Rhizobium rhizoryzae: one gene and its partner. The protein of the gene in region 1 interacts with the protein of each later gene in a pairwise test. Links are inferred from orthologs where the notes say so. Each region holds a gene or a part of one and is shown on either strand. Other genes may lie near its edges. The genes, in order: G6N80_RS12015 and G6N80_RS09160.

The links.
Region 2: the proteins of G6N80_RS12015 (region 1) and G6N80_RS09160 interact in binary tests that used the Escherichia coli proteins (3 or more experiments, as listed by UniProt). The link is inferred for Rhizobium rhizoryzae from one-to-one orthologs.

The regions. Positions count from the first base shown.
Region 1 is NZ_CP049250.1:1,229,554-1,240,452, forward strand. Bases 2,557-5,423 are described here. They hold G6N80_RS12015 (P-II family nitrogen regulator), read left to right. Parts: upstream 2,557-3,748; coding sequence 3,749-4,099; downstream 4,100-5,423. Other genes in these bases: G6N80_RS12005 (ubiquinone biosynthesis hydroxylase), read right to left, coding at 2,557-2,565; tesB (acyl-CoA thioesterase II), read left to right, coding at 2,652-3,536; G6N80_RS12020 (ammonium transporter), read left to right, coding at 4,129-5,423. In the rest of the region: trxA (thioredoxin), read left to right, coding at 1-374; G6N80_RS11995 (LON peptidase substrate-binding domain-containing protein), read left to right, coding at 468-1,130; G6N80_RS12000 (Trm112 family protein), read left to right, coding at 1,147-1,335; more of G6N80_RS12005, read right to left, coding at 1,351-2,556; more of G6N80_RS12020, read left to right, coding at 5,424-5,553; G6N80_RS12025 (FtsK/SpoIIIE family DNA translocase), read left to right, coding at 5,824-8,472; G6N80_RS12030 (outer membrane lipoprotein carrier protein LolA), read left to right, coding at 8,692-9,288; G6N80_RS12035 (exodeoxyribonuclease III), read left to right, coding at 9,390-10,190; G6N80_RS12040 (SDR family oxidoreductase), read left to right, coding at 10,268-10,899. UniProt on the Escherichia coli protein: Involved in the regulation of nitrogen metabolism. Regulates the activity of its targets by protein-protein interaction in response to the nitrogen status of the cell.
Region 2 is NZ_CP049250.1:607,785-619,212, reverse strand. What follows is about bases 63-3,458. They hold G6N80_RS09160 ([protein-PII] uridylyltransferase), read left to right. Parts: upstream 63-417; coding sequence 418-3,258; downstream 3,259-3,458. Other genes in these bases: murJ (murein biosynthesis integral membrane protein MurJ), read left to right, coding at 3,255-3,458; G6N80_RS09165 (helix-turn-helix domain-containing protein), read left to right, coding at 63-248. Outside these bases: more of G6N80_RS09165, read left to right, coding at 1-62; more of murJ, read left to right, coding at 3,459-4,850; G6N80_RS09150 (YcbK family protein), read right to left, coding at 4,841-5,275; trpS (tryptophan--tRNA ligase), read left to right, coding at 5,648-6,712; G6N80_RS09140 (universal stress protein), read left to right, coding at 6,831-7,322; G6N80_RS09135 (NifU family protein), read left to right, coding at 7,435-8,001; tRNA (adenosine(37)-N6)-threonylcarbamoyltransferase complex dimerization subunit type 1 TsaB, read left to right, coding at 8,008-8,667; G6N80_RS09125 (GNAT family N-acetyltransferase), read left to right, coding at 8,677-9,171; G6N80_RS09120 (Fur family transcriptional regulator), read left to right, coding at 9,211-9,639; olsA (lyso-ornithine lipid O-acyltransferase), read left to right, coding at 9,636-10,430; tRNA (N6-isopentenyl adenosine(37)-C2)-methylthiotransferase MiaB, read left to right, coding at 10,475-11,428.

The DNA of each region.
Region 1 (10,899 bases):
AGATGGAACGGGCGCAGCAGATGCTGGATTCGCTGCCGGAAGACATTTCCAAGCAGCCGGAGGTACAGGCCGTTTCACTGAAGCTCAACCAGATTTCCGAAGCCCGGAAGCTGGGTGATCCGCGGGCGCTGGAGCATGAGCTGTCACTCAATCCGGATCATCACGAATCGCGCATGAAGCTTGCGAAGATCCTCAACGTCCAAGGTGATCGCAACGAAGCCGCCGAGCACCTGTTCTACATCATGCGCAAGGACCGAGCCTTCGATGATGATGGCGCGCGCCGCCAGTTGCTGGAATTTTTCGAAGCTTGGGGTGTCAAGGATCCGGCGACGATTGCGGCCCGGCGCAAGCTTTCGTCTATCCTGTTTTCCTGATCGGCTTCGATATCGGTGCAAAGCCTTGTGAAAGCAGGCTTGGCGCCCCAGATAGGGTGTGGAATTTATTCGGTTCTGGAGGAAGATAGGCTCATGCATGTCGGCAACGCCAGATACGTCAAACGCGAGGATCTGCCGGAGACCATCCCGGTCTTTCCGCTGACAGGGGCGCTCTTGCTCCCCGGCGGTCAATTGCCGCTCAACGTGTTCGAGCCGCGCTATCTCGCCATGTTCGATGCGGCACTGGCGGGTAACCGCCTGATCGGCATGATCCAGCCGGTTCTCGGCGAGGGTGGCGAAGGTATTCGCCCGGCGCTTAGTTCTGTGGGTTGCATCGGGCGGATCACCTCGTTTGCAGAAACGGGCGACGGTCGCTACATCACGTCGCTGAGTGGTGTGTGTCGTTTCCGCTTGATGGAGGAGGTTGGCGAAGGCCATCCTTATCGCACCGTGCGCTTCATGCCGTTTATGAGCGACCTCTCCTCTGAAGAAGATGATTCGACCGTTGATCGCCAGGAACTCCTGCGCGTTTTCCGGGCCTATCTTGATGCCAACAAGCTTGAGGCTGATTGGGATAGTGTGGAGAGAGCCGGTAACAGGACGCTGGTAAATTCGCTGTCCATGATGTCGCCCTTCGGTCCGGCCGAAAAACAGGCTTTGCTCGAAGCGCCTGACCTCAAGACAAGGGCGGATACGCTCATCGCCATAACCGAGATCTTCCTCGCCAGCGGCGGTTCCGAGACAACGCTTCAATAATTGGCAGGTCGTCAGGATGGATGAGAAACTGGCGAAAGTTGATCCGAAGCTGCTGGATCTTCTGGTGTGTCCACTTGGAAAGTCGCGGCTCGTCTATAATCGCGAGACGAACGAACTTATCTCGGAGGCAGCAAAACTCGCCTATCCCATCCGCGACGGCATTCCCATCATGCTGGTCTCCGAGGCTCGTCGCCTCGAAGACTGAAATGGTTCGTGGGATTCAGATTGTTTCGCCCATCAGAAGGCGGGGGCTGTTTTTAGCCTTGGTGCCGGCCGCTTCCCCGATGAAATAGGACTTCAGCTTCGGCAACCGCTCGACGACGCCCAGACCGAAATCGCGGGCAATGCGGATCGGCGCAATGTCGTTGGAGAACAGGCGGTTCAGCACATCGGTCGTCACGCCCATACGGAACGTATCGAAACGACGCCACGACTGGTAGCGCTCCAGGATATGCACCGCGCCGATGTCGAGGCCCAGGCGGTCCGCCTCGACGATCGTTTCTGCAAGAGCGGCCACATCCTTGAACCCAAGGTTCAGGCCCTGTCCGGAAATCGGGTGAATGCCATGGGCTGCGTCCCCTGCCAATGCAAGGCGGGGCGCGACGAAGGCGCGCGACAGGGTGAGGCCGAGCGGGAAAGCCTTGCGTCCGCCCACCACCGTGATTGCTCCCAGCTTGTGGCCGAAGCGGCGCTGCAGTTCTTCTTCGAAAATCAGGTCGTCGGAGGCAACGAGGCGGTCGGCGTCGCCCGTGCGCTCGGTCCACACCAGCGAGGAGCGATTGCCGGTGAGCGGCAGAATGGCGAAGGGGCCGGAGGGCAGGAAATGTTCTTCTGCGCAGCCGTTATGCGGGCGCTCATGCTCGACAGTGGTCACGATGCCGGATTGGCCGTAATCCCATCGAACGGTCTTGATGTCCGCCATGTCGCGCAGCTTGGAGCGTACGCCATCGCAGGCCACGACCAGCTTGGTTTCCAGAACCTCGCCATTGGAAAGCGTCAGGTTTGCGGAATGCGGACCCGCAGCAAAGCCCGTGGCCGACACACCGTGACGGATGGTGATGCCGAGCCGTTCACAGGCGCCGCGAAGGGCGCGGACCATTTCGACGTTGGGAACCATATGGGCAAAGGGTCGGCCTTCTTCCACTTCGCCATCGAAGGTCAGGAAGACCGGACGAACGGGATCGGACGTGCGCGAATCGGTGACGATCATGCTGGTGATGGGTTGCGAGTGGGGAAGAATTTCATCCCATACGCCCAGCACTTCCAGCATGCGGGTTGCAGCGGCAATGATGGCAGAGGCGCGCTCGTCCTTCTGCCACACGCTTTCCGGCGCGGCCTCGATCACTTCGACGCTGAGATGCGGCGCCGCCTGCTTCGTGGCCACAGCAACCGAGAGGCCAACATATCCGCCGCCAACAATCAGCATATCCAGCATGGGTTCGCTCCTGCCGCACTTGAGAATGGTCTGATGGGTATATAGATCATCGAACACGCGCTTCCTACCGCTGGAGACAGTTAAAAATGCCGCAGGCAAACGAACATCTATCCCCAATCGATCAGTTGATCGAAACACTGGACCTTGAGCGGCTGGAGGAAAACCTGTTTCGGGGCGAGAGCCCGCAGATCGGCTGGCAGCGTGTCTTTGGCGGGCAGGTCATTGCCCAGGCCCTGATGGCGGCGCAGCGTACCGTCACTGCCGACAGACTGGTTCATTCGCTGCACGGTTATTTTCTGCTGCCGGGCGATCCCAAGGTGCCGATCGTCTATCAGGTCGAGCGCTTGCGCGACGGCGGCAGCTTCACCACGCGGCGCGTTACCGGCATCCAGCACGGCAAGGCCATATTCGCGATGTCTGCGTCCTTCCAGCTGGAAGAACCCGGCTACGAGCATCAGGCAACCATTCCGGACGTGAAGCAGCCAGAGCAGTTGATGTCTGAAGATGAGTTCCAGAAGATGTTCCTGGCGCATGCGCCGGAGCCTGTGAAAAAATACTGGGGCCGCAAGCGTCCGGTGGAGATCCGTCCCGTTTCGTTGGTGCATTATGTGTCGCAGGAAAAGCTGAAGCCCGAGCAGCACATCTGGGTGCGGGCGACGGGAGAAGTGCCAGATGACCGGCATTATCAGGCGGCAGTTCTTGCCTATCTCTCGGATATGACATTGCTCGATACTTCGCTCTATCCGCATGGAAGAACCATTTTCGATCCGTCCATCCAGGCGGCCAGCCTCGACCATGCCATGTGGTTCCACCGACCCTCGAAGCTCGATGACTGGCTGTTGTACACGCAGGATAGCCCCAGTTCATCCGGGGCGCGTGGCATGACGCGAGGGCAGTTGTTTACCCGTTCCGGTGAGCTGATTGCCTCGGTCGCGCAGGAAGGTCTGATTCGGAAACGAGCAACTGAATAAATTTCATGCAAAGCTGAAAATTTGCCTATTAAATGAGCGCCTATTTGGCGCTCATTTGCATTTTGCTGCCTCGAAAACGATCTTATCTTTATAATTCAATAACTTATTTTTGTGGCGAGAATCTGGCACGGCCCTTGAATGTAATAGGTCAGTCGCTGCTCACGCTTCAGCCAGCGGCCAGGAGAGTTCGGCTGCTCGCCGATTAACAAAGGATGGGAAACCACATGAAAATCGTGATGGCCATTATCAAGCCATTCAAGCTGGATGAGGTGCGCGAAGCGCTCACGGCTGTCGGCATCCAGGGCCTGACCGTAACCGAGGTGAAGGGTTACGGGCGCCAGAAGGGACATACCGAAATCTATCGTGGCACCGAATATGCCGTCAGCTTCCTGCCAAAGCTGAAAGTCGAGATCGCGGTCGCGTCCGATGTCGTCGACAAGGCGGTGGAAGCCATCGCATCGGCCGCCAAGACGGGCCAGATCGGTGACGGCAAGATCTTTGTTTACTCGATCGAGCAGGCCGTGCGCATCCGTACCGGCGAAACCAATACAGAAGCGCTTTAAGCACGGCTGATCCAGGGGAGTTTTTATACATGTCGTTCCACACGTTCCAAACCACGCTCATGCGCCTCGGGGCTGCGTCGGCTGCGCTTCTCGCGCCGGTCGTTGCGCTTGCCCAGGATGCGGCACCGGCCGCTGCCGCCGCTGCGGCACCTGCCATGACGGTCAACAAGGGTGATACCACCTGGATGCTGGTGTCGGCCCTGCTGGTCCTGTTGATGATCGTGCCGGGTCTCGGTCTGTTTTATGGCGGTCTTGTTCGTGCAAAGAACATGCTGTCGGTTCTCATGCAGGTGACGACGATCACGGCACTCGCCATGATCATCTGGGTCATCTACGGCTATTCGCTCGTCTTCACCAATGGTGGCGGCCTCAACTCTTTCGTTGGCGGCTTCTCCAAGATGTTCCTCAAGGGCGTTGATGTCACCACGATGGCGGAAAGCTTCACCAAGGGTGTCGCTATTCCGGAACTGGTGTTCGTCTGCTTCCAGATGACGTTTGCGGCCATCACGCCAGCTCTGATCGTCGGCGCCTTTGCAGAGCGTATCAAGTTCTCCGCCGTCATCCTGTTCACGGCTCTGTGGTTGACCTTCATCTACTTCCCGATCGCCCACATGGTGTGGTTCTGGGGTGGTCCGAGCGCCTACACGGACCCGACCGGCCTGATCTATGGCTTCGGTGCCATCGACTTCGCGGGCGGCACCGTCGTTCACATCAATGCCGGTATTGCAGGTCTCGTCGGCTGCATCATGATCGGCAAGCGTATCGGCTACGGCAAGGACATGATGGCTCCGCACTCGATGACCATGACGCTGATCGGCGCTGGTCTTCTGTGGGTTGGCTGGTTCGGCTTCAATGCCGGTTCGAACCTCGAATCCAACGCCTACGCGGCGCTTGCCATGATCAATACCTTCGTCGCGACAGCGGCAGCTCTTCTCTCCTGGTCGCTGGTTGAAGCCATGACCCGCGGCAAAGCTTCCATGCTCGGTGCTGTTTCCGGTGCGGTTGCCGGTCTCGTCGTCATCACGCCTGCTGCCGGTTTCGTTGGTCCGATGGGCGCCATCGTCATGGGTCTCGCCGTTTCGCCGATCTGCTACTTCTTCTGCTCGACGGTGAAGAACAAGTTCGGTTACGACGACACGGCTGACGTGTTCGGCATCCACGGTGTCGGCGGCATCATCGGCGCGCTGCTCACCGGCGTCTTCGTCAACCCGGCTCTCGGCGGCGCAGGCATTGTGGATTACTCCACGGCTGACTTCGCAGCCACTTACGCAGGCACGGCAACGCAGGTGTTCGCTCAGTTGAAGGGTGTTCTGGTAACGCTTCTCTGGACGGGTATCGGTTCGGCGATCCTGTACAAGATCGTCGACGTCGTCATCGGCCTGCGTGTTCCGGTCGAAGCAGAGCGCGAAGGTCTCGATCTCGCCTCGCATGGCGAAGCCGCCTATCACTCCTGATCCCAGAGCATCGGGCGAAACATTTCCAAGCATTGCACCGGCGGTTTTGCCGCCGGTTCTCCACCTCCTTCCATGGCGGTTTACCGCTCACCTTGCCCGACCTTCCAAGGCCGGGCTTTTTTATTGGTGGTGAATGTTCGACTTCCAGGTTTGGTTAAAGTCCCGTTAACCAAACGGGGCTACCCTTCCCACTCAGGGCCGCTTTGCGCGTGAATTCCGCCACGTGCCAGGTTTCCCACTCTCTTCAACGGGATGTTCGGGCAAAAAACGATGAGCAGAAGCAGTTCAGCAGCTATGGCGCACCATTCAACACGCCATGCGCTCGTCGCGTTTTTCGTAAGGCAGATTCTGGCCCTTTGCGGTTTTGTGATCTTCATCCTGCTGGCGCTGGCGGTCGCAGCCATGGCGACGTGGAACGTGGCCGATCCGAGCTTTTCCTATGCGACGGACAATGTTCCGACCAATATTCTGGGTTTTCCCGGCGCTGCCTTTGCCGATCTGATGATGCAGTTTCTGGGCCTTGCAAGCCTTCTGGCCCTGATGCCCTTGCTGGCCTGGGCGCTTGCTCTGATTGTGGGGCGTCCCATTACGCGCATCCCGGCGCGCCTTGCCGCCTGGGCCGTGGGCACCTTCATGGGCGCGGCAACGCTTGGATGTTTTCCGGCTCCCCTGACCTGGCCCATCCCAAATGGCATCGGTGGGGTGATCGGGGATATGATCCTGCGCTTTCCCGCATTGTTCGTCGGTACCTATCCGACCGGCATGGTCGCGATTATCCTGGGCAGCATTTTCATCCTGCCGACGGCAGGTTTTCTCGCTTTTGCAGCCAGCCTTATCGGCAATGAAGAACTGCAGTTCGAGGAAGAAGATGAAGACGACATGCCGGAGGAGCCGCGCCGTCGCGTGCCGACAGCCGCGGACTTCGGCGATGAAGATGAAGGCTTTCGCTTCACCGATTTTGTCGCCTTCGGTGCTCTTGCACATATGTGGTACACAACGCAGGCGCGCTTGCGCCGCCTGTTCCGCCTGAAGCCGAAAGCGACATCCAATGCTTTCGAGGCACCGTATGATTTCAACGAGGATGAGTTCGGTACGCTGAACGAGCCTGTTCGGCCAAAGGTTCGGGCAGGCGGACGCACGGAGCCGTCGCTCGACAATTCCATGTCCGGCGTCATGGCAGCCAGACGGCGTCTCTCTCCACCCTCTCTTGCTGCGGATGATGATGAGGACATGGACGACGATATGCCGATGCGTCCGTCCGGTATCCTTTCTGATGATGAGGACGATGCGCCGCGTGGCCTTCGCGCTTCGGCCCGCGTAACACCCGCTGCACCCCAGCCCCGGCAAGCGAGCCGCTCTCTGCGGGAAGGTCAGCGCTCGTTCATCGATCCTGAAGGGTTCGAGCTGCCATCCATTCATCTGCTGGCGGAGCCGCGCCACGTGGCGCGCGATGCCACGCTTTCCGCCGATGCGCTGGAGCAGAATGCACGCATGCTGGAAGGTGTGCTGGAGGATTTCGGCGTCAAGGGCGAGATCATCCATGTGCGTCCCGGCCCTGTGGTGACGCTGTATGAGCTGGAGCCCGCTCCGGGCATCAAGTCCTCCCGCGTCATCGGCCTGGCTGACGACATTGCCCGCTCCATGAGCGCGATTGCTGCCCGCGTCGCAGTCGTCCCGGGCCGCAATGCCATCGGTATCGAATTGCCGAACCAGACGCGTGAAACGGTTTTCCTGCGCGAACTGATCGGCAGCCAGGATTTCGATAGCAGTAAGGCGAAGCTCGCCATGGCGCTCGGCAAGACCATCGGCGGCGAGCCCGTCATCGCCGATCTTGCCAAGATGCCGCATCTTCTGGTCGCGGGGACCACCGGTTCTGGTAAATCCGTTGCCATCAACACCATGATCCTGTCGCTGCTTTATCGCCTTTCGCCGGAGAAGTGTCGCCTGATCATGATCGATCCCAAGATGCTGGAACTGTCGGTCTATGACGGAATTCCGCATCTGCTCTCGCCGGTCGTCACCGATCCGAAAAAGGCGGTCGTTGCGCTGAAATGGACCGTGCGCGAGATGGAAGAGCGCTACAAGAAGATGTCCAAGATCGGTGTTCGCAACATCGATGGCTTCAACAGCCGCGTGGAGCAGGCCATTGCCAAGGGCGAAGTGCTGACCCGTACCGTGCAGACCGGTTTCGACCGCCAGACGGGCGAGGCCATGTATGAGACGGAAGAATTCGACCTGAAGCCCATGCCGTATATCGTCGTCATCATAGACGAAATGGCCGATCTGATGATGGTGGCGGGCAAGGACATCGAAGGTGCAGTCCAGCGTCTGGCGCAGATGGCGCGTGCGGCGGGCATCCACGTCATCATGGCAACGCAGCGCCCGTCGGTCGATGTCATTACCGGCACGATCAAGGCCAACTTCCCGACGCGCATCTCTTTCCAGGTTACCTCCAAGATCGACAGCCGAACCATTCTGGGCGAGCAGGGTGCCGAACAACTGCTCGGCATGGGCGATATGCTCTACATGGCGGGCGGCGGGCGGATCCAGCGCGTTCACGGCCCCTTTGTTTCCGATACGGAGGTCGAAGAGATTGTCTCCTACCTCAAGACACAAGGCGCGCCGCAATATCTTGATGCCATTACGGCGGATGATGACGAGGACGATGAGGGCGGTGGCGGTCCAGCCGGAACCGGCAACCTGTCCGATTCCGATGATCCCTATGATCAGGCGGTCGCTATCGTCCTGCGCGATGGAAAGGCTTCCACGTCCTATATCCAGCGAAGACTGGGCATCGGTTATAACCGGGCTGCCTCGCTGATCGAGCGAATGGAAAACGAAGGCCTGATCGGGCCCGCCAATCATGCGGGCAAGCGCGAGATCCTCGTGCCGACGGAAGCCGATATCATCGATCGGTAATCCTCGATTTCGCCGGGAACCCGGATGAAGTTCAGCCGTTCCCGTGGCTCGGCAGTATCCGCTCCCGCTCGAAAATGTGAGGGGAACAGGTCTGGCTCAAGGTTCAATCGCTATGTCGCGTCATAGAGACGCCGCCTTTGTTGGCGAAAAGGCAGGTGAAGGAGAATAACAAACATGTCGACCCGTGTGTCCCCCGCAGTTCTTGATCGTCGCAACCTCATGATCGGCCTGGCGAGCCTCGGTGTCACCGCATTTGCGGGTCTGCCAGCGCTGGCACAGGACGCCGTGGGTGCTGCAGCCGCGCAGAAGATTGCCGATCACTTCTCATCGGTGAAGACCATGATGGGTGAGTTCGTGCAGTTCGGTCCGCGTGGCGAGCAGACCGGCGGCAAATTCTTCATCGAACGTCCCGGCAAGCTGCGCTTCAACTTCGAGGATCCGTCTCCGATCCGCGTGATCTCGGATGGTGACAACGTTGTCATCGGTAATCTGAAGCTCAAGACCTGGGACATCTACCCGCTTTCCAAGACGCCGCTCAGCCTGCTGCTGGCCAACAAGATCGATCTGTCAAACCAGATGGTGCGCAACGTCAAGCAGGAGTCAGATCTCGTCACCATCGTGCTGGGCAACAAAACCGTGTTCGGCGATTCGACCATCACCATGATGTTCGACCCGAAGACTTTCGACCTGCGTCAATGGACGATCACCGACGTGCAGGGCAAGGATACCTCCGTCATGATCTATAACGTCCAGAACGGCGTTCGCTTCGACGATAAGGTGTTCACGATTCCCTATAATGAAGTCCACAAGCTCTAGGAATTCCCGCTGGCGGGCTGCAAATGGCAATTTCTGTACCCTTGCCCTTGACCATCAAAACAGCCTAAACCTCGGCCCGTAACGTCCGAGGTTTTTTACGTATGAGCTTTTCCGTCACCACCTGGAACATCAATTCGGTACGCCTGCGGCTGCCGATCGTCGAGCAGTTCATCGTGCGCGAAAAGCCGGATATTCTCTGCCTGCAGGAAATCAAGTGCCGCGCGGAGGAGTTCCCGCTCGAACCGCTGCAGAAGATGGGCTACGAGCACATCATCCTGCACGGCCAGAAGGGCTATCACGGCGTTGCCATTCTTTCAAAAGTGCCGCTGAGCGAAGATCATCGTCAGGATTACTGCGGCGTAGGCGATGCGCGCCACATCTCGGCGATCTTCGAGCGCGGCTCGCGCCGCATCCGTATCCATAACTTCTATGTACCCGCTGGCGGCGACGAGCCGGACCGCAGCATCAACCCGAAATTCGGCCACAAGCTGGATTTCGTCGAAGAGATGAAGGCGCTGAAGGCCTCATCCCCCGGCGTTTCCTCCATCCTCGTCGGCGATCTCAACATCGCGCCGCTGGAGCATGATGTCTGGTCGCACAAGCAGATGCTGAAGATCGTAAGCCATACGCCGGTCGAGACGGAAGGCCTGACGCAAGTGATGGAAAAGGGCGGCTGGCTGGATCTTATGCGTCAGCATGTTCCGGCATCCGAAAAGCTCTACACCTGGTGGAGCTACCGCGCCAAGGATTGGGAAGCAGCAGACCGCGGCCGCAGGCTGGACCACATCTGGTCTTCTCCCGATCTCGGCCCCTTCCTTGACAAGATAGAAGTGCTGAAAGAGGCCCGCGGCTGGAACCGCCCCTCAGACCATGTTCCTGTGACTGCAACGTTCAAGTTTTGAGTGATCGCGCAAGTATCGGGTGTCGAAGCCTTCGGTGAGTTTCTATTCAGATCTCTCTCATCCAAAGGGAGATCACAATGGGAATACTCGAAGGCAAGACCGCGATCATCACAGGCGCTTCATCGGGCATCGGGCGGGCTGCCGCACAGCTCTTTTCACAGCAAGGCGCGGCTCTGGTTCTCAATGCCCGCGGGCATGACGCGCTTGAGCAAGTAGGGCAGCTTATCGAAAGCCAGGGCGGCAGGGTCTGCCTTGTCGCAGGCGACGTCGTTTCCGAGGCTGTGCAACATCAACTGGTTTCCGCTGCCATGGAAATGTTCGGCGGTCTCGATATCGCTTTGAACAATGCCGGAACGACAGGCAGTTTGAAGCCTCTGGCGGAAATCCCCGTTAATGACTGGCAACAGACCCTCGCCACCAACCTGACTGCGGCGTTTCTCGGCAGTCGAAGCCAGATCCCGGCCATGTTGGCGCGTGGCGGCGGCTCCATCATATTTACGTCCAGCTTCGTCGGCACCAGCGTCGGTCTGCCGGGCATGGCGGCTTATGGCGCGGCGAAGGCCGGGCTCATGGGCTTGGTCAAGGGCATTACCGCAGACTATGGCAGCCAGAATATTCGCGCCAATGCCCTTATGCCTGGAGGTGTCGATACTGGCATGGCAGGTGACGAGGATCAGAAAAAGTGGGCTGCCGGGCTGCATGCCATGAA
Region 2 (11,428 bases), 620 kb from region 1 along the record:
CTGCAAGGGATGTCTCTGCAGCAATCAACCGTGCAACGGGTCTCAACGTATCGCAATTCGTCAACAATCGCCGGATACGCGAAGTGTGCCGTTTGCTGGAAGAGACGGATCAGCCCTTGACGACGATGATGCTCGATGCCGGTTTCGCGACGAAGTCCAACTTCAATCGCGAGTTTCGCCGGGTAACGGGAATGAGCCCCAGCGAGTGGCGCTCGAAGCTTCGTGCTTCGTTAATCAGTAAGACATGAGAAACCAAGGATTGGAAAATCGGTCCGGATATGAAATCTATCCGCAGAACTGAAACGCTCTGGCAACACTGCGGCACCACTGTGCCGCAATGAGGCGTTACGTCTCAATGCGGTATCGACACGATGCGATTGAGGCTGTAGCGCAGGGTGCGGCACCCGGCGGGATAACATGGCAAGACACGAGATAGAATTTTCCGGACTTCTGGATGTGGCTCAACTGAGAAAGGACTGCGAGGCGGTTCTGGAACGAGGGGCCGACAAGATCCTGGAAATGCGAGCAGCCTTGCTGCCCATTTTTCGCAAGGCGAGCAATGAAAGCCGTGACCGGGCCAGAGAGCTTCTGGCCGAGGATGGCAGCGGCCTGAATTGCGCAGAGCGTATTTCCTACGTTCAGGATCAATTGATCACCATTATCTTCGAAACGGTAACCGCCAAGCTTTACCCGACAGCTGCGGCGCAGGTTTCAGTGACTGCCGTAGGGGGCTATGGCCGCGGCACGCTGGCGCCAGGGTCTGATATCGATCTGCTCTTTTTGTTGCCCGCCAAGAACACAGACGAAATGCGAAAGGCGATCGAGTTTCTTCTCTACGTTCTGTGGGATCTCGGTTTCAAGGTAGGCCACGCCACCCGCACCGTCGATGAATGCATCGCACTGTCCAAGCAGGACATGACGATCCGCACCGCAGTGCTGGAGATGCGGTTCATCTGCGGTCGCAAGCTTCTGTCGGATGAACTGCAGTATCGCTTCGATAGCGAAATCGTCAGTCACGGCGCTGAAGACTTCATCGCGGCAAAGCTTGGCGAGCGCGACCAGCGGCACCAGAAGGCTGGCGATACGCGCTATCTGGTCGAACCCAACGTCAAGGAAGGCAAGGGCGGACTTCGCGATATCCAGACCCTCTTCTGGATTACCAAGTATCATTACCGTGTTCGGGATACCGCCCAGCTTGTGAAGCTCGGTGTCCTGTCTCGCCGTGAATGGCGTCTCTTCCAGAAGGCGGAAGATTTTCTCTGGGCCGTACGCTGCCAGATGCATTTCGTAACCGGAAAGGCGGAGGAGCGGCTTTCCTTCGATATCCAGCGCGAGATCGCCGCTAATCTGGGCTATAACAATAGACCAAACCTCTCTGCCGTCGAACGCTTCATGAAGCACTACTTCCTTGTCACCAAGGATGTGGGGGATCTGACGCGAATCCTCTGTGCCGCGCTTGAGGAAGAGCAGGCAAAACCTGCTCCCGGCATTACGGGCGTGATCGGGCGTTTCCGCCGTCGCGTGCGCAGGCTCCCCGGAAGCTCGGAGTTCGTTGAAGATCGTGGACGCATCGCCCTGGCAGATCCCGAGGTCTTCAAGCGGGATCCGGTCAGCATCATCCGTCTGTTTCATGTGGCCGATCTCCATGGCCTTGAATATCATCCGGACGCGCTTCAGGCGATTACACGCAGCCTGCATCTCATAGACGACAAATTGCGTGAGGATGCCGAAGCCAACCGGCTGTTCCTCTCGATCCTCACATCACGGCTTGAACCGGCTTTGACGCTCAGGCGCATGAACGAAGCTGGTGTTCTGGGGCGCTTCATCCCGGAATTCGGCAAGATCGTCGCGATGATGCAGTTCAGCATGTATCACCACTACACGGTGGACGAGCACCTGATCCGCGCTGTCGAAGCCCTTTCCGATATCGACAAGGGTCGCTTTGCGGATGAGCATCCGCTCGCCAACAAGCTGATGCCCTCGATCGAGGAACGCGAAGCGCTTTATGTAGCCGTGCTTCTGCATGACATCGCCAAGGGGCGGCAGGAAGATCATTCGATTGCCGGTGCGCGTGTTGCCCGCAAACTGGGTCCCCGTTTCGGCTTGAAGCCGAAGCAGGTCGAACTGGTTGCCTGGCTCATCGACCAGCATCTTCTGATGTCCATGGTAGCCCAGACCCGGGACCTCCATGATCGCAAGACCGTGACGGACTTTGCCGACAAGGTGCAATCGCTTGACCGGCTGAAGGCGCTGCTGGTCCTGACGATCTGTGACATCCGCGCGGTCGGTCCGGGTGTTTGGAACGGCTGGAAAGGCCAGTTGCTGCGCACGCTGTATTACGAAACGGAGCTCCTCCTGTCCGGCGGCTTCTCCGAGGTCTCCCGCAAGGAACGCGCCAAGGCTGCCGAAGAAGCGCTGGCCAATGCACTGGATTCCTGGAGCCAGAAGGACCGCAAGACCTATTCCAAGCTCCATTACCAGCCCTACCTCCTGTCTGTCGCGCTCGAAGACCAGTTGCGGCATGCGCAGTTCATCCGCGATGCGGACAAGGGCGGGCAGGCGCTGGCAACCATGGTGCGCACCGATAGCTTCCGGGCCATCACGGAAATCACGGTCCTGGCGCCTGACCATCCACGCCTCTTGTCGATCATCGCAGGCGCCTGCGCCGCGGCGGGGTCCAACATTGCGGATGCGCAGATCTACACGACAACCGATGGCCGCGCCCTGGATACCATTCTCATCAACCGCGAATTCCCCGATGATGAGGACGAACTTCGCCGCGCCAAGACCGTCTGCCGGATGATTGAGGACGTTTTGTCTGGCAAGAAGCGCCTGCCGGAAGTGATTGCAACACGGGCCAAGGCCAAGAAGAAAAACAAGACGTTTACCGTTCATCCGTCTGTGACGATTTCCAACACGCTGTCGAACAAGTTTACGGTGATCGAAGTGGAGGGGCTGGATCGGACGGGTCTCCTTGCCGATATCACCGTCGTGCTTGCGGATCTGTCGCTCGACATCCATTCGGCGCGCATCACCACGTTCGGCGAGAAGGTCATCGATACCTTCTATGTAACCGATCTCGTTGGGTCGAAAATCACCAATGAAAATCGGCAGGGCACCATCGTCCAGCGCCTGAAGACGGTTCTGAGCGAGCAGGAAGACGAGCTTCGCCGCGGAATGCCCTCCGGCATCATTGCACCGGATCCGGTCGCGGTGCGTGCAGGCAACCCGCCGCGCAAGACGCGGGCAGACGCATGAGCCTCGTCAAGAAGTTCGCGACGGTCGGCGGCGCAACGCTCGGCAGCCGCCTGTTCGGCTTTGCCCGTGAGACGCTGATGGCTGCGGCCCTCGGCACGGGCCCGATGGCGGACATCTTCTATGCGGCCTTCCGTTTTCCGAACCTGTTCCGTCGTCTGTTCGCGGAAGGCGCATTCAACGCCGCCTTCGTGCCGCTGTTCTCCAAGGAGATCGAGGCAAATGGCGTCGAGGGTGCCAAGCGCTTTTCGGAAGAAGTCTTCGGGGTTCTCTTCACGGCACTTCTCGTCATCACCATTGGCATGCAGCTTTCCATGCCGCTGCTGGTGCGCTGGATCATAGCACCCGGTTTTGCCGATGATCCCGAGAAGACGGCGATCACGGTGCGCATGGCGATCGTCATGTTCCCCTATCTCATGTGCATGTCGCTGACGGCCATGATGAGCGGCATGCTGAATTCGCTGCATCATTTCTTCGCGGCAGCCATTGCGCCGGTCTTCCTGAACGTCATCATGATCAGCGCGCTCTTGTATGCGCTGTGGACCGGTGCCGATCCGCTGACGACAGGCTGGTACCTGTCCTGGAGCGTGCTCGCGGCGGGGATCGTCCAGCTTGCCATAGTCTATTTCGGCGTGCGCCATGCGGGCATCCGCATCGGTTTCCGCCGACCGAAAATGACGCCGAACGTCAAGCGCTTGCTGGTCCTGGCCGTCCCGGCGGCGGTGACAGGCGGCATTACCCAGATCAACCAGATCATCGGGCAGGCCATAGCGTCCGGCAAGGAAGGCGCTATCGCGGCGCTCCAGTATGCCGACCGCATCTACCAGCTGCCGCTGGGTGTAGTGGGCGTGGCTGTCGGTGTCGTGCTTCTGCCGGAACTCGCGCGTGCCTTGAAGGGTGGGCACATGAAGGAGGCATCGAACATCCAGAACCGCTCTCTGGAATTCGTGCTGTTTCTGACGCTCCCCGCCGCTGCAGGTATCTGGATCCTGTCCGAAGCCATCATTCGCGTTCTCTATGAGCGTGGAGCCTTCAGCGCTGACAATACCGCTGTCGTTGCGTCTATCCTCGCCATTTACGGTGTTGGCCTGCCGGGCTTTGTGATGATCAAGGCGCTGCAGCCAGGCTTTTACGCACGCGAAGATACCAAGACGCCGATGCGTTTCACCATCGTCTCGGTCGTGGTCAACTCCGCGCTCGCCATAAGCCTGTTTCCGTTGATCGCGGAAAGGGGCATTGCGACGGCGGAAGCTGCTGCTGGCTGGATCAACACCTGCCTCTTGTTCTTCACGCTATGGAAACGTGGCGACCTGACCTGGGAATGGTCGTTTGCGCGACGAGTGCTGATGTTACTGATTGCGACCGCGTTCATGAGCGCGGGATTGATCTATGCCATGCCCTATGCTGCGCCTTGGCTGACACCGGGAAGCGGACTTCTGCATCAGCTCGGCGCACTGTTCGGTCTGATCGGATTGGCGATGGTGACCTATTTCGGCATCGCCTTCCTGATCGGCGGCGCCGATCTCGGCATGATCCGGCGAAATCTGAAGCGTGGAAAGCGGGCGCCTGCTCCCACAGCAGACGATCAGCAATAGACCCAGCGACGCTTTGGCCCGACATCGACGTGGATGATGCCATTGCAATAGCGCCCGATGCCGCCAATTCCGGGGGCTGTGCTGGCCGCAGCCACCACTTTGCGATCAGACACACCCGGAACCCGGATGTCGGCGGCGAGGCAATGGCTGTGCTGTGAGGCCCCGGCGCGGGGACGATGGCCTGACGTCACTACGGGCTTGCGACCCGTCTGCTGCGCAATATGAGCGAGGATCGCCTCCAGCTTTTCGGGAAAGCATCCTGTCCGGACGCTGACTCTTTGTACCGTATAGGCCGCGCTATAATCGTGCTTGAATAGATTGGCGCGGCGCTTCTTGACACCGTTGCTCTCTGTGGAGGCCTCTCCGGCAATGGCGGATGTGGCCGCGATGGCGAGACTAAGCCCGACACATAGAAGTAAACGCATTTGAACTCCGTAACTGTGCGGCCCTCGGACAGCCGCAAAAGAATGTGCGGAGCATTTCGTTTCTCAAAGTGACGTCAATAAGGACAAATTTGCTCAAATTAGAGAAGTCGCTGCCTTAATTGCTAAGATCCATTAACCATTGCGGAATTTATGACGTGCAAAGTAGTTCGACTGTGGACCGCCTGTGGAAATGCGTTTTGAAGGATCTGATCCAGCACGCATCGTGATGCCCTCTTGATCGGTTGCGAGCGTCGTGCTTCAAGCGCGGCTTGAAAACCCTGGCCGTCAGGGGCGGGACGCGGAAAGACTTCACCCTTTCCGATGCCTCGTTTCCGAAAGCCTGTGGCCCTCCACCAGCCTATCGAGGACGATATGAACAGCTTCAAGCCGCTTGTCTTTTCCGGCGTACAACCGACCGGAAACCTGCATCTCGGGAATTATCTTGGCGCCATCCGCAAATTCGTGGCGCTTCAGGAGAACAACGACTGCATCTATTGCGTCGTTGACCTCCACGCGATCACGGCGCAACTCGTGCATGAGGATCTGAAAGGACAGATCCGCTCGATTGCTGCCGCCTTCATCGCGTCCGGTATCGATCCGGTCAAGCATATCGTCTTCAATCAGTCGGCTGTGCCGCAGCATGCGGAACTGGCCTGGATCTTCAACTGCGTTGCGCGCATCGGCTGGATGAACCGCATGACGCAGTTCAAGGACAAGGCCGGCAAGGATCGTGAAAACGCATCCCTCGGCCTTCTCGCTTATCCGAGCCTGATGGCTGCCGATATTCTTGTCTATCGCGCGACCCACGTGCCGGTCGGAGACGACCAGAAGCAGCATCTGGAACTGGCGCGTGATATTGCGCAGAAGTTCAACATCGATTTCCAGGAGCGCATCCGCACCACAGGTCAGGGCGTGGACATGGTGGTCGGCGAAGAGCCGATCCATGGCTATTTCCCGCTGGTCGAGCCTTTGATCGATGGTCCGGCACCCCGCGTCATGAGCTTGCGCGATGGCACCAAGAAGATGTCCAAGTCCGACCCGTCCGATCTGTCTCGCATCAACTTGATGGATGATGCTGACGAAATTCTCAAGAAGATCCGCAAGGCAAAGACAGATCCCGACGGTCTGCCGTCGGAAGTCGAAGGGCTGGCCGGGCGTCCGGAAGCGGACAATCTGATCGGTATCTATGCCGCTCTTGCCGATAGGACGAAGGCCGATGTTCTGAAGGAATTCGGCGGTCAGCAATTCTCCGTTTTCAAACCCGCGCTGGCCGATCTGGCCGTTCAGGTTCTGGCACCGATCAGCGCCGAAATGCGCCGTCTGCTCGGGGATACCTCGCATATCGACGCAATCCTGAAGGATGGCGGTGAGCGCGCCCGCGCCCGAGCCGAAGCGGTGATGAACGACGTTTATGACATCGTCGGCTTCCTGCGCTGATAGAAAAGATCAGTTTCATGTGAGCCCGCTGGTGTCATGACCGGCGGGTTTTCATTTGGCAGTTTTCGTATAGATTCCGCAATCTCGATGGGATTGGTCGAGGTGACGGAGGGGAAGCATGGTTTCAAAGCGACTGTCACGGCTGGAGGGGCACCGGCGCAAGTTCATGGCCGTGATCGACGGTACGCCGGAATGCGAGCGCGCCGTGCACTATGCAGGCCGCCGCGCCCAGAATACCAATGGCTCTCTGGTCATGCTCTATGTGATCCCCGAGGGGGATTTTCAGCAATGGCTGGGTGTTGAGCAGATCATGCGTGCGGAGGCGCGTGAGGAGGCCGAGGCAGTCATGGCAAAGGTGGCGCAGAAAGTGCGCGAGACCATTGGCATCGATCCGGAAATCGTGATTCGCGAAGGAAATGCTGCTGAAGAGATCAATGCCGCGATCGAAGAAGACCGGGACATTGCCATTCTGGTTCTGGCTGCCGGTTCCGCAAAGGAAGGGCCGGGCCCACTGGTCGCCTCGCTTGCCGGCCGCACCGCCGCTTTTCCCATTCCGGTCACCGTTCTGCCGGATACACTCAGCGACGACGAAATCGACGCACTCTGCTGATCGCTCTTGACCCTCGTTGAGCAAAGGCGCACTTGAACATAAAGCTGAATGCGACTATCTTCTTTTGAAGAATTCTAAACTGGCGCTGCGAGAGCCGCCAAGGAGATGCGACATGTTCATCCAGACCGAAGCCACCCCGAACCCTGCAACGCTAAAGTTTCTGCCGGGCAAGGTCGTGATGGAAAAGGGCACCGCCGATTTCCGCTCGTCCGATGAAGCCCAGGCGTCACCGCTTGCAGCACGTCTGTTCAATATTCCGGGCGTCACAGGCGTCTATTTCGGCTACGATTTCGTGACCGTCACGAAGGAAGCGCAGGAGTGGCAGCATCTGAAGCCAGCAATCCTCGGCTCCATCATGGAACACTTCATGTCCGGTCAGCCGGTTATGGGTGGTTCTGCAAGCTTTGCGGAAGCAACCGATGAGGAAGGCGAGTTCTTCGATGCGGGCGATGAAACCATTGTCGCGACCATCAAGGAATTGCTCGAAACGCGTGTCCGTCCGGCTGTTGCTCAGGATGGTGGCGACATCACGTTCAAGGGCTTCCGCGAAGGAACAGTCTACCTGAACATGAAGGGCGCTTGCTCGGGTTGCCCGTCCTCGACGGCAACGCTGAAGCACGGTGTACAGAACCTGCTGCGCCATTTTGTGCCTGAAGTACAAGCAGTCGAAGCGCTCTGATCCTCCATGAAGGTTCTGGCAATCGATACGGCGGGGGTGGATTGCTCCGCCGCGGTTCTTGACGCCGCGTCCGGCCAGATGTTGTCGGTCGTAAGCGAGCGGATCGGCAAAGGGCATGCAGAACGGCTGATGGCCATGGTTGAAGAAGCTGTGGGTACTGCCGGTATTTCGCTGGGTAGCATCGAGCGGATCGGCGTAACGATTGGCCCAGGCTCCTTCACCGGAATTCGTGTCGGTGTTGCCGCTGCCCGGGGTTTCGGTCTGGCTCTTGGCGTCGATACGGTCGGCGTGTCGACGCTGCACACGCTCGCGCGAATGCATCTCAATGCAGATTCATCACTTCCCGTCATAGCCGCCATGGATGCCAAACGCGACGAGATCTATGCACAGGTCTTTGCGGTGGATGGAAAGCCGCTTAATCCACCGCAAAGCATTGATGTTGAGCAACTCCGACGTTGGGTTGCACATTTCGGAGCTAAAGTGACCGGCACCGCTTGCGCCTTGCTCGACGATGCGGACAAGACAGTCGAACCCGATCGGTTCGACATCGCCGTGGTCGCCCGGCTTGCTGCCTTGGCGGACGTGACTGTGGATTTGCCAAAACCTCTTTACCTGCGCGGGCCGGATGCTAAACCGCAGGATGGTTTTGCCCTACTTCGTGCCTGACGAGACTTCATGTTTGAGGACTACCTGACCTGGAAGCCGTTTTTCGACATCGTACCGATGCGCGATGCGGACGCGGCTGCCGTTTCGGAGATGCACGGGCAGCGCTTTGCTCGCCAGTGGAGTGAGCAGGAGGTTTTGAACCTTCTCGAACAGTCGGGTGTCTTCGGCTTTTGCGCCATTCAAACGAATGCTTTCTTCAGCAGGCCGTTGGGTGGCTTCGTGCTTGCCCGTGAGGCGGGCGGCGAATCGGAAATTCTCACGATTGCTGTTGGCGAAAAAGTCGGTCGCTCCGGGCTCGGCTGGCGGCTGATGCAGGCAGCGCTTCGCGATGCGGTGGAGCGCGGCGCCGAAGAGATGTTCCTGGAAGTCGAGGAGACCAACGACCCGGCTGTCGGGCTTTATCGCAGGCTTGGCTTCAAGCAGGTTGCCCGCAGACCTGCCTATTATGCGAGCGCCGATGGAACGCGTTCCGCGGCGCTTGTCATGAAGCGTGATCTTCGCTAGTCCCTTGGCGATGACGGGAACGCGCAAGGCCGTGACACGATGACCGATTTGACCAAATCGCTGGAAGAGCTTTGTGCTCAAAAGGGCATGCGCATGACCGAGCAGCGCCGGGTGATTGCGCGGACCCTGCAGGAATCCGATGATCATCCGGACGTCGAGGAACTGTATCGGCGCTCCAGCAAGATCGATCCGCGCATTTCGATTTCGACTGTCTATCGCACGGTCAAGCTGTTCGAGGATGCCGGGATCATCGAAAAGCATGATTTTCGCGATGGCCGCTCGCGTTACGAAACGGTGCCGGAAGAGCATCATGATCATATGATCGATGTGAAAACCGGCACGGTGATCGAGTTTCATTCCGCCGAAATCGAGGCGCTGCAGGAGCGCATTGCACGCGAGCATGGCTTCCGGCTCGTGGGCCATCGTCTGGAGCTTTATGGTATCCCGCTCGACAAGGACGACACGTGATCGCCTGGTTGCGAATCGTCGCGATTGTTTTCATCCTTGCAGTCGTCACACTCTGTCTGTTGCCGGTTCAACTGCTGGGGCTGAAGTTCGACTGGCGGCTGCGACGAACCCTGCCACGTTTCTGGCATCGGGTGGCCTGTCGGCTGCTGGGTCTCCATGTTCGCACTCACGGGAACCTGGAAGCTCGTCGCCCGCTGATGATCGCTGCAAACCATGCATCCTGGAAGGATATCCTCGTCCTCGGCTCCGTCGCAGACGTGGTCTACGTCGCCAAGGCGGAAGTCGCCAACTGGCCGGTCTTCGGCGTTCTGGCCAAGCTTCAGAAGACGATCTTCGTCGAGCGCGAACAGAAGCGCAAAGCCGGAGACCAAGTGAACGAGATTGCATCGCGGCTTGGCGGTGGCGAGATCGTCGTTCTCTTCCCTGAGGGGACGACATCGGATGGCAACCGTCTGCTTGATGTGAAGTCATCGCTTTTCGGCGCCGCCAGCGCCGCCGTGGCCTCCTCACCAGAGGGTGTGGTCTATGTGCAGCCGGTTTCCATTGCCTATACGGGCATCTACGGAATGCCGATGGGGCGATATTATCGACCGATCGCAGCCTGGCCCGGTGATATAGAGCTTACGCCCCACCTGATGGGCGTTCTGAAGGCCGAAGCGCTGGAAGTCGACGTGGATTTTGGTGAGGCTGTCGAGTTTCGCGCAGACACGAACCGCAAGGTTGCCGGCGCATCGGTGGTCTCGCGCCTGCGCACCATGCTCAATCAGCGCCTTTACCCGCGTTCTGGCTGAAAGAACCCTTCATTTCCGGGCGATCTTGCAGTAAAGAACCCGCCATGACCGACCAGACAGCTCTCATCCCGAACCCGGTGGCTCAGGCCGCTGACCGCACCAATGCACGTAAGGTGTTCATCAAGACCTACGGGTGTCAGATGAATGTCTACGATTCCGTGCGTATGGGCGACGCGCTTGCCAGCGAAGGCTATGTCACGACCGATACGGCTGAGGACGCTGACCTCGTACTGTTGAACACCTGTCATATCCGCGAAAAAGCGGCCGATAAGGTCTATTCCGCTCTGGGCCGTTTGCGCGATATGAAGAAAGAGCGCAATGCCGAGGGCAGGGAGTTGATGATTGGCGTCACGGGCTGCGTTGCGCAGGCGGAAGGCGAGGAAATTCTGCGCCGCTCCTCCGCTGTCGATGTCGTCATCGGTCCGCAGACCTATCACCGCCTGCCGCAAGCTCTGAAACGCGCGCGTCAGGGCGAACGTGTTGTCGATACAGACTACGCGGTCGAAGACAAGTTCGAACACCTGCCGGTGCCGGACAAAAAGGTGATCCGCTCGCGCGGTGTAACCTCCTTCCTGACGGTGCAGGAAGGATGCGACAAGTTCTGCACCTTCTGCGTCGTTCCCTACACCCGCGGTTCCGAGGTGTCCCGTCCACTGGCGCAGATACTCGATGAGGCAAACAAGCTCGTCGATGCGGGGGTCCGTGAGATCACGCTGCTGGGGCAGAACGTCAATGCGTGGCACGGAACCGGACTGGACGGTTCAAGCTGGGGGCTTGGCGATCTTCTCTATCGACTGGCAGAAATTCCGGGCCTTGCGCGACTTCGCTACACGACAAGCCATCCCCGTGACATGGATGATCGGCTGATCGAGGCGCATCGCGACCTGCGTGCCCTCATGCCCTATCTCCATCTTCCGGTTCAGGCGGGATCTGATCGGGTCCTCAAGGCAATGAATCGGCGTCATACGGCGGAAGAGTATGTTCGCCTGATTGAACGT